DNA from 2 places in the Phenylobacterium sp. P4_E10 genome. Region 1 is predicted to be linked to the other one. Evidence: riboswitches for the same ligand, from Rfam matches in the RefSeq annotation. Region 1 holds a riboswitch; the other holds the start of a gene.
What was found. A riboswitch is a leader RNA that binds a small molecule or an ion and turns the genes downstream of it on or off. The one in region 1 is predicted to bind glycine.
Positions count from the first base shown of each region.

Region 2: it holds a riboswitch for glycine, as region 1 does, so the genes downstream of both, AC1DQJ_RS07640 (L-serine ammonia-lyase) here and gcvT (glycine cleavage system aminomethyltransferase GcvT) in region 1, are expected to answer to the same signal.

Region 1 covers NZ_JBFUIW010000011.1:36,026-40,578, forward strand. Annotated here, with positions in the region: gene argS (arginine--tRNA ligase) at 1-1,314, shown strand, start outside; gene AC1DQJ_RS13785 (nuclear transport factor 2 family protein) at 1,330-1,680, opposite strand; glycine riboswitch at 1,862-1,955, shown strand; gene gcvT (glycine cleavage system aminomethyltransferase GcvT) at 2,111-3,223, shown strand; gene gcvH (glycine cleavage system protein GcvH) at 3,238-3,603, shown strand; gene gcvPA (aminomethyl-transferring glycine dehydrogenase subunit GcvPA) at 3,655-4,553, shown strand, end outside.
Region 2 covers NZ_JBFUIW010000005.1:109,453-114,005, forward strand. Annotated here, with positions in the region: gene AC1DQJ_RS07630 (hypothetical protein) at 414-821, opposite strand; gene AC1DQJ_RS07635 (hypothetical protein) at 1,143-1,724, opposite strand; glycine riboswitch at 1,908-1,996, shown strand; gene AC1DQJ_RS07640 (L-serine ammonia-lyase) at 2,105-3,481, shown strand; gene AC1DQJ_RS07645 (TonB-dependent receptor plug domain-containing protein) at 3,540-4,553, opposite strand, start outside.

The DNA.
Region 1 (4,553 bases):
GTGTCCGACGAGGACGGGCAGATCGCGGCCGTAGTCCAGGCGCTGAACGGCAAGTCCGAGGTCAGCGCGCAGGAAGAGGCCGAGGCCTCCGCCCTGTTCGACAAGGTCACCCTCGGGGACCTCGACCGGCTGTATCCGCTGGCCGCGGCGCGCGGGAAGACCGAGCCGGAGTACCGCGATCGCGCGCGCAAGCTGACGGCCGAGTTGCAGGCCCGCAAGTCCGGCAACTACCTGCTCTGGCGGCACTTCGCCAAGGTCACCAAGGTGGCCCTGGAACGCGACTTTCACGCCCTCGGCGTCGACTTCGACCTCTGGAAGGGCGAGAGCGACGTCGACGACCTGATCAAGCCGATGGTCGAGGACCTGGAGGCCAAGGGCCTGCTGGTCGAGGACCAGGGCGCGCGCATCGTGCATGTCGCCGGTCCGAACGAGACCAAGAAGAAGAAGCTGCCTGACGGTTCGGTAGTTGTCGTGCCCAGCCCCGACCCGCTGCTGGTGGTGTCGTCTGAAGGCTCGGCCATGTACGGCACGACCGATCTGGCGACGATCCTCGACCGCAAGCAGAGCTTTGGTCCCGACCAGGTCCTCTATGCGGTCGACCAGCGTCAGGCCGATCACTTCGAGATCGTGTTCCGCGCCGCCTACCTGGCCGGATATGCCGAGAAGGGCAGCCTGGAGCACGTCGGCTTCGGGACCATGAACGGGACCGACGGCAAGCCGTTCAAGACCCGCGAAGGCGGCGTCCTGAAGCTGAACGACATGATTGTCATGACCCGCGACAAGGCGCGCGAGCGCCTGCACGAGGCGGACCTGGGCAGCGAACTGGATCCGGACACCTTCGAGGACACCGCCCACAAGGTCGCCGTCGCGGCGCTGAAGTTCGCCGATCTGCAGAACTTCCGCGGCACTTCCTACGTCTTCGACCTCGACCGCTTCTCCAGCTTCGAAGGCAAGACCGGCCCCTATCTGCTGTACCAGGCCGTGCGGGTGAAGTCGGTACTGCGCCGCGCTGCCGAGGAGGGCGCGAGCGCCGGTGAGATCGTTGTCTCAGAGCCGGCCGAACGCGATCTGGTCCTGTTGCTCGACGCCTTCGATCAGGCGCTGATCGACGCCTACGACAAGAAGGCGCCGAACTTCGTAGCCGAGCACGCCTACAAGCTGGCCCAGGCGTTCTCGAAGTTCTACGCGGCCTGCCCGATCCTCTCGGCGGCGTCGCCGGTCAAGGCCTCGCGCCTCGCGCTGGCCCAGACCACCTTGCGCCAACTCGAACAGGCGCTGGACCTGCTGGGCATCGAGGCGCCCGCGCGCATGTAGCCCTTGGGGCGCCGGTCAGACGTCCCAGGCTTGCACGGTGACTTGGTTGCGGATGCGTCCGTGGTCCAGGTCGAGCATAGCGGTGCAGAACACCTTGGTCCCGTCGGGGTAGGCGCATGACTCGCTGAACGCCATGTGCTCGCCGTCCGCCACGGCCGTCTCCAACTGGTGGGTCATCGCCCGGCTGCAGACGTCCTGGTAGTAGCGGGCGATCTGGTCCTTGCCGCGCAATTCCATCGGCGCGCTGGGCGTGTGATCGCGGTCGATGATGTGGATTACGGCGTCTTCGTCGTAGAAGCCGATCAAGGCCGAAGCGTCCCGGCCCTCGAGCGCCAGCTTTAGATTGCCTGGTGTGATTGAGGTCATGTCGTCGCCTCCGCCAAGCCGGGCCGAAGCCTCGCGGCCGAGAGCGACCGCCGTCGCGCTTGGCGCCGGAAATCTACCACGCGGCGCCTCGCCTCGCGACGGTCGCGCACAGATCATCACAAGTCCATGCGCCTCGGAGCATGCTGCATTGACTTGCCCGCTCGCTTCGAACAGGTTCGCGCCGACTCTCGCGGGAGAGATCGGGCCCTTCGGGGTCCGGAGCCGAAGGCGCAACCGCCCCGGAAACGCTCAGGCAAAAGGACCGCGCGAGCTGATGAACGCTGGAAAGTAGCGCCGGGAGACCGGAGCTCGCCGAAGGAGCAAGGGGAGTCTTCCCCGAAATCTCTCAGGCCCAAGGACAGCGGGGGCGCGAACGTGGCGAGGGATCGATCCCGCGCGCGCTCGCGAGATCATCAGCCGGAGTCCAGTCGTGTCCGATCAGAACCTGAAGTTCACCCCGCTCTATGAAGCCCATGTGACCGCCGGCGCGCGCATGGTGCCGTTCGCCGGCTATTCCATGCCGGTCCAGTACAAGGACGGCGTGCTCAAGGAGCACCTTTGGACGCGTGAGAACGCCGGCCTGTTCGACGTCTCGCACATGGGGCAGGCGCGGCTGCGCGGAGTTTCGCCGCTGTCGGCCTTCGAGGAGGTCACGCCTGGCGACTTCATCGGCCTCAAGCCTGGCAAGCAGCGCTATTCCGTCCTGCTCAACAAGAAGGGCGGCGTAATCGACGACCTGATGGCCGCCCGTCCGGACGACGACGGCCTGTTCGTGGTGGTCAACGGCGCCTGCAAGGACAACGACTTCAAGGTCATCGACGACGAGCTGGCCGGCCAGGTGCGGATTGAACGCCTAGAGGACCGCGCGCTGCTGGCGCTGCAAGGGCCCAAGGCCGCCGAAGTGCTGGTCGCCCACGCGCGGGAAGTCGCAGGCATGGTGTTCATGGACGCCCGGTCGATGAGCGCGTTCGGGACCGACGCCATCGTCTCGCGCTCAGGCTACACCGGCGAGGACGGCTACGAGATCTCGGTGCCGGCTTCGGAAGCCGCACGCATCTGGAGCCTCTTGCTGGCCAACGAGCGCGTGCGTCCGATCGGCCTGGGGGCCCGCGATTCCCTGCGCCTGGAAGCGGGCCTGCCGCTCTATGGCCACGACGTCGACGAATCCGTCAGCCCGATCGAGGCGGACCTGGGCTTCGCCGTCTCCAAGAAGCGTCGCGACGCCCGCGACTTCCCGGGCGCGGCTCGCATCGCCAAGGAACTGGCCGAAGGCGTCAGCCGCAAGCGCGTCGGCATGGTGGTGCTGGAAGGCGCCCCTGCCCGCGAGGGCGCAGAGATCGCCGATGAGGCCGGAAACGTCGTCGGCGTCGTGACGTCCGGCGGCTTTTCGCCCAGCCTGGGCAAGCCAATCGCCATGGGCTTCGTGCCGCCGGCGTTGGCGCAGGCAGGTACGAAGGTCAAAGTCATCGTTCGGGGCAAGGCCCAGACCGCCGAGGTCACAGCCATGCCCTTCGTTCCCCACCGCTATATCCGCAAGCTCTGAGGAGGGCTGCCCAGATGCGTTTCACTAAGGACCATGAGTGGGTCGTCCTTGAGGGCGACGTGGCCACCATTGGCATCACCGCCTATGCCGCCGAACAGCTCGGCGACGTGGTGTTCGTCGAGGTCCCGGAGGCCGGCAAGGCCGTGAAGACCGGCGACGGTCTGGCCGTGGTCGAGAGCGTCAAGGCCGCCTCCGACGTCTACGCCCCGATCTCGGGCGAGGTGGTCGAGGGCAACGCCGCTCTGGGCGACGCGCCGGAGACGGTCAACGACCAGCCGGAAGGCTCGGGCTGGTTCGCCAAGCTCAAGGTCGCCGACAAGGCTGAGTACGAGGCGCTGATGGATCGCGCCGCCTACGAAGACTACCTCGGCACGCTTTAAGTCATCCCAGCCGCACGTCCCGGCTGACTGGGACGTGCGGGGAGCATCCCTATGAGATACCTGCCCCTCTCTCCCGCCGACCGCGCCGAAATGTTGGCGACCATCGGCGTCGGCTCGATCGACGACCTGTTCGCCGACGTGCCCGCAGCTGCCCGCCGCAAGGACCTGTTCGATCTGCCGCTGCACGCAGGCGAGATGGAGGTGGAGCGTGAGCTCGCCGGCCTGGCCGCGATGAACCGTCCGGCCGGCGCCGGTCCGTTCTTCTGCGGGGCGGGGGCCTACAAGCACCATGTGCCGGCCACTGTGGACCACATCATCCAGCGGTCGGAATTCCTGACCAGCTACACGCCGTATCAGCCGGAAATCGCCCAGGGCACGCTGCAGGTCCTGTTCGAGTTCCAGACCCAGGTCGCGGCCCTGACCGGCCTCGATGTGGCCAACGCCTCGATGTACGACGGCTCCACCGCCTGCGCCGAAGCGGTGATGATGGCCCAGCGGGTCACCCGCCGTAAGAAGGCCGTCCTGTCGGGCGGCCTGCATCCGCACTACGCAGCCACCACCCAGACCATCGCCCACGCTGAGGGCATGGATATCGTTCGCCAGCCGGTGGCGATCGACGCCGAGGCCGCTGTGCTGGAAGCGATCGACGCCGACACCGCGGCAGTCGTGGTGCAGACCCCGAACGTCTTCGGCGTCGTCACAGACGTGACCAAGATCGCCGAAGCCGCCCACGCCGCCGGCGCTCTGCTGATCGTCGTGACGACCGAGGCGGTCTCCTATGGCCTGCTGAAGTCGCCGGGCGAAATGGGCGCCGACATCGCCGTGGCCGAAGGCCAGTCGATCGGCAACGGCCTGAACTTCGGCGGCCCCTATGTCGGCCTCTTCGCCTGCCGCGAGAAGCTGGTGCGGCAGATGCCGGGCCGGCTCTGCGGCGAAACCGTCGACGCCGA
Region 2 (4,553 bases), on a different contig from region 1:
CGGTGCAGCCGTCTGCGTTGCGAGTGGTGGTGACCGCGCGGCGGCCGTTATCCGTGGTCGACGTGGCGAAGGCGCTTCCGCCTTCGGCGCCCGATCGGGACGACGCCCTTACCGAGCTGCTGGAAGAGGACGAGCCGAAGCCTCGGGTGGAAACCGAAGCGGCAGCGGGGCCTCCGCTAGCGCCGGACCTGGCCTTCGGACGGAGAGGCGATGTGACCGTCCTTGATCCGTCAGGCGCCATCCGCACGACCTCGCAATCGTGTTCGATCGTGAGATCCTGAGCTGCCGCCCCTTGCGCTGGACCGGCGCAAAACATGAGAGCAGCCGCGATGGAAGTGGTGAAACTTCGCATGTCGACACCTCGTAGGGGGCAAGGGGGCGGCCAGCCTCACACTGGCCGTCCCCTTGTCGGGTTAGCGCGGCCCGGTCGTTGCGCTGGAGGCGCCGTAGATGTCGGCGCTAGAGCCGTCCCTCGTGGTTTCGCCATAGGCGTCCACCGTTGTTGCGCTGGCGGCGTCGGGTCCCGTGGCCGACCCGCCGGACCTGACGGCGGCCCTCGAGGCGGTGCGATCAGTGTAGACCGCGCCCGAGCCGTAGGTCGAAGTCGCCGGCGCGGTCGAGACTGGACGGTCGGGGTGACCGCGCCTGCGGCCGGCGCGGTCACTGGCGTCGGCCCCGGTAGCTCCGCGAGCCACCGCGCCCTCTGGGCTCACAGCCGCAGCGCCGTGGCCATAGGCCCCTGACGATTGCGCGACGCTGGCGGTGGCTCCACCCAAGAGCAGGGCGGCCGCCAGGGCGGGGATGATAACAATCGGCTTCATGGTGTTGTCCTCAAGCTCGGCCGCGAACGGCATTGTTGTCGTCCCTCTAGGCAGCAAGAACCAACTTCATGAGTATTAGTTCATATTTTTATTTGTTTTAGCTTAAGCTTTCGGTTCATGTCTGGTTCATGATCAGTATATTTATTGGCATAGGTTGCGGACGTTCGCTTAAGTTTCTGAAAGCTTTGCTTTATTTTCTGAATGAGCCTGCAGATGTGACGAGGGGGCTGATCCCGAAATGGGAGCGTCAGAAATTCGGGCAGCCAGGGCGCCCGAATGAGCGTGGCGCCATTCCCGTGCGGTCAGTTGCCTATGGCGCGCTCACGACCGCTGGAGACGCTTCCTACGAGCCGCCGCCGCCCACCGAGCGCGGGCTTCCGTGACTTTGCGCGTGAAGCTCGGGCCGTACAGCCGATAGCACGAGAGGACGACCTCGACGTTCTTCGGGAGCTTCGCTGCAATACCCTCAAGCCCCGGCGTCACATCTGTGCGCTCAATCAGGCGGCCCGCATCTGAATCACACCGCAACGGGAGCTCGTCCAGGCGCGACAGGTGGGGACAAAGTGATCTCGCCTGCTTGGCGCAGGCGCCGTGCATAGGCGGAACATTGCACCCGTACTGTTGGGCTCCGCCATCCATCGAGACCAGACCGCCTGACGCCGTGGGGAAGATGAATCGGTCGTTTGGCTGGGTCGGCTCCCCGCAGACATGGCAAAGGAAGTCCGCCATTCCACGGCGCTGCCGCGTCACGTGAATGGAGGCGAAGATCGGCTCTCCATCACCGCGCGCCTGTTTTTGGTCGAGTTCGATCTTCCCCGGGAAGTCGCGCGACGGCTGCAGCCGAAAAGCCTGCTCTCCCGTCCAGGCGACCGACCACGGTGCGTCTTCTGGTTTGCGGACCACAGGGCCTCCTTGGGGGAAGCTAGAGCAAGTCGCGGCCGCCCACGAGCCCCTGGCGTGGTGATCGCTCACGAGGCGGTTCGCTGCGTTCTCGAGGGCGCTGCTCAGTTCTGAGGCAGGCCGCCGAAAAGTGGGTATGCGTGCCGCCAGGTGTTTGACAGTTCGACCCCGGCTTCGGCAGAGCTAGGTCGCTGACACGGGAGAGCCTGGCGAAAGCCAGCGCCGAAGGAGCAACCGCCCCGGAATCTCTCAGGCAAAAGGACCGTTCAGCAACGGACTTCTGGAAAGAGGCGCAACTGCGCCCGCCGACGGGATAACGATCTCAGGCAAGGCAGACAGAAGGGGCGCAACCAGCCGGTCCACCGGCTCGCGAAGGTTTGCGCATGCTCTTGTCTACGCCCGTCTCCAGCCCCGCTTTCAGCGTCACCGACCTCTTTACGATCGGGGTGGGGCCATCGAGCTCCCACACGGTCGGTCCAATGCGCGCAGCCAAGCGCTTCGCCGGACTGGTCCAGTTCGAGGGCGCGCCGATCAGCATCTCGTGTGAGCTGTTCGGCTCGCTCGCCTTGACGGGCGCAGGCCACGCCACCGACGTGGCGATTGTCCTGGGCCTGGCGGGCTGGGCGCCTGAAGCCGTGGACCCTGCCGCCATTCCAGCCATCGTCGGCGAAGTCACCGCCAGCCGCGCCCTGCGCCTGGACGGCGAGACCCTGGTCCCGTTCGATCCCGCGACCGACATCGTGTTCCGCAGGGGCGAATTCCTGCCCGGTCACCCCAACGCCTTGCGCTTCGAGGGCCGCTTCGGCGGTGGGCGATCGGTGTCTCGAACCTACTTCTCGACCGGCGGCGGAGCGATCACCGAGGAGGGCCAGGCGCCGGTCCGCGCCAATCGCGTCCTGCCCTACCCGTTCAGCTCGGGCGCCGATTTGCTCGAGCTTGGCGAACGCACCGGCCTATCAATCGCCCAGATAGTGATGGCCAACGAGCAAGCCTGGCGCCGACCGCGCGACACCGAGGCGTTCCTGGAATCCGTTCGGGAGGCCATGCTCGCCGTCATCGACCGCGGCTGTCGCCAGGAAGGCGTCTTGCCCGGCGGCCTGCAGGTGCAGCGGCGAGCCAAGCAGCTTCATGAAAAACTCGCTGCGAGGGGCTCCATTGAAAGCCCGTCGGCGATCTTCGAATGGCTCAGCCTCTACGCCTTGGCCGTGAACGAGGAGAACGCAGCCGGCGGCCGGGTCGTCACCGCCCCGACGAACGGCGCGGCTGGCGTGCTGCCGGCAGTTTTGAAGTACTACGAGACCTTCACGCCCAGCCCCACGCGCGAGGGTTCGATGGCCCTGTTGCTGACCGCGTCGGCCATCGGGTTCCTGTACAAGACCCGCGCGTCGATTTCGGCCGCCGAAATGGGCTGCCAGGGCGAGATTGGCGTCGCCTGCTCCATGGCCGCGGCCGGGCTCACCGCAGCCCTCGGGGGCTCCAATGGCCAGATCGAGAACGCCGCCGAGATCGGCATGGAACACAATCTTGGCCTCACCTGCGATCCGATCGGCGGCTTGGTCCAGATCCCCTGCATCGAGCGCAACACCATGGGCGCGGTAAAGGCCGTCAATGCCGCCTATCTGGCCTTGCAGGGAGATGGCCGGCACGTGGTCTCTCTGGACGCGGTGATCGAGACCATGCGCCAGACCGGCCACGACATGGGCTCCAAATACAAGGAAACCAGCCTGGGCGGGCTGGCCGTCAACGTCGTCGAATGTTGAGCCCGCCCTTGGCCCGCCCCGCAACTAGGTTGCGAGGCGGGCCGTCGGGGGGAAGTGGTCAGTATTCCAGCCGGATGCCGACCCGGAAGGTTCGGCCATTGGTGTCGTAGAGACTGCGGTTGGTCTGCGGGTAGCCGGGGGTGTTCTCCGCTCCGAGACTGGCCGGATTGCCCACCAGGACCGGGTCGGTGTTGAACAGGTTCTTGATCGAGATGAACGCCTCGCCGCTCACGCTGGACACCTCGAAGTCGTAGGTGGCCGAGACGTCCCAGTAGAGCGTGCCTTCGACGCTGTTGTCGTTGATCGTGTAGTAGGGCGCGACGCTGGCCGGGCAGCTCGAGAGGCACTCGGTATAGGCGTTGCTGACCTTACCTTCGCTGATCCCGCGGCCCGTGACGTTGAACGACCAGGGCTCCAGGTCGTAGTTGGCCGACAGGCGGTAGATCCAGTCGGGTGTAGCGCCCGTGTTCGCGCCCGCCAGGTCGATGGCCGTCACACCGTCGTCGGTCACGTTCTCGATGTAGTGGGTAAACATGGCCCGCAGCGCGAGGTCCCCGGCGCCCCAGGAGACCAGGTCAGCGAGGCTGGTGCGGTAGGAGGCCTCGATGTCGAGCCCCTTGGCCGTCATGCTGTTCAGGTTGTCGTAGTAGAGGTTGATCGTCTGCAGCACGCCGGCGCCGTTGAACACCAGCTGGTCGCAGTAGGACGCGACCTTCTGGATGTAGCAGTAGTCGGCGACCTGCTGGGCGGTGACGAAGCTGATCACGCCGTCAACCTTGATGTCGTAGTAGTCGATCGAGGCCTGCAGGCCGGGAATCCAGTGCGGCGAGACGACCATGCCCACGCCGTAGCCGTCGGCCACTTCGGGCTGGGCGTCCGGATTGCCCTGCAGGTTCTGAACGAACGGAACCGAGACACCGTTGATGTTCACCGAGTTGGAGCGCGCGGTGCCGGCGTCGTAGAGCTCGCTCATGTTCGCGGCGCGGATGTCCCGTGACGCTGAAACCCGGAAGTGGATGTCCTCGATGGGCGCGTAGGTCAGGCCCGCCTTCCAAGTCTGCACCGTCCCGGA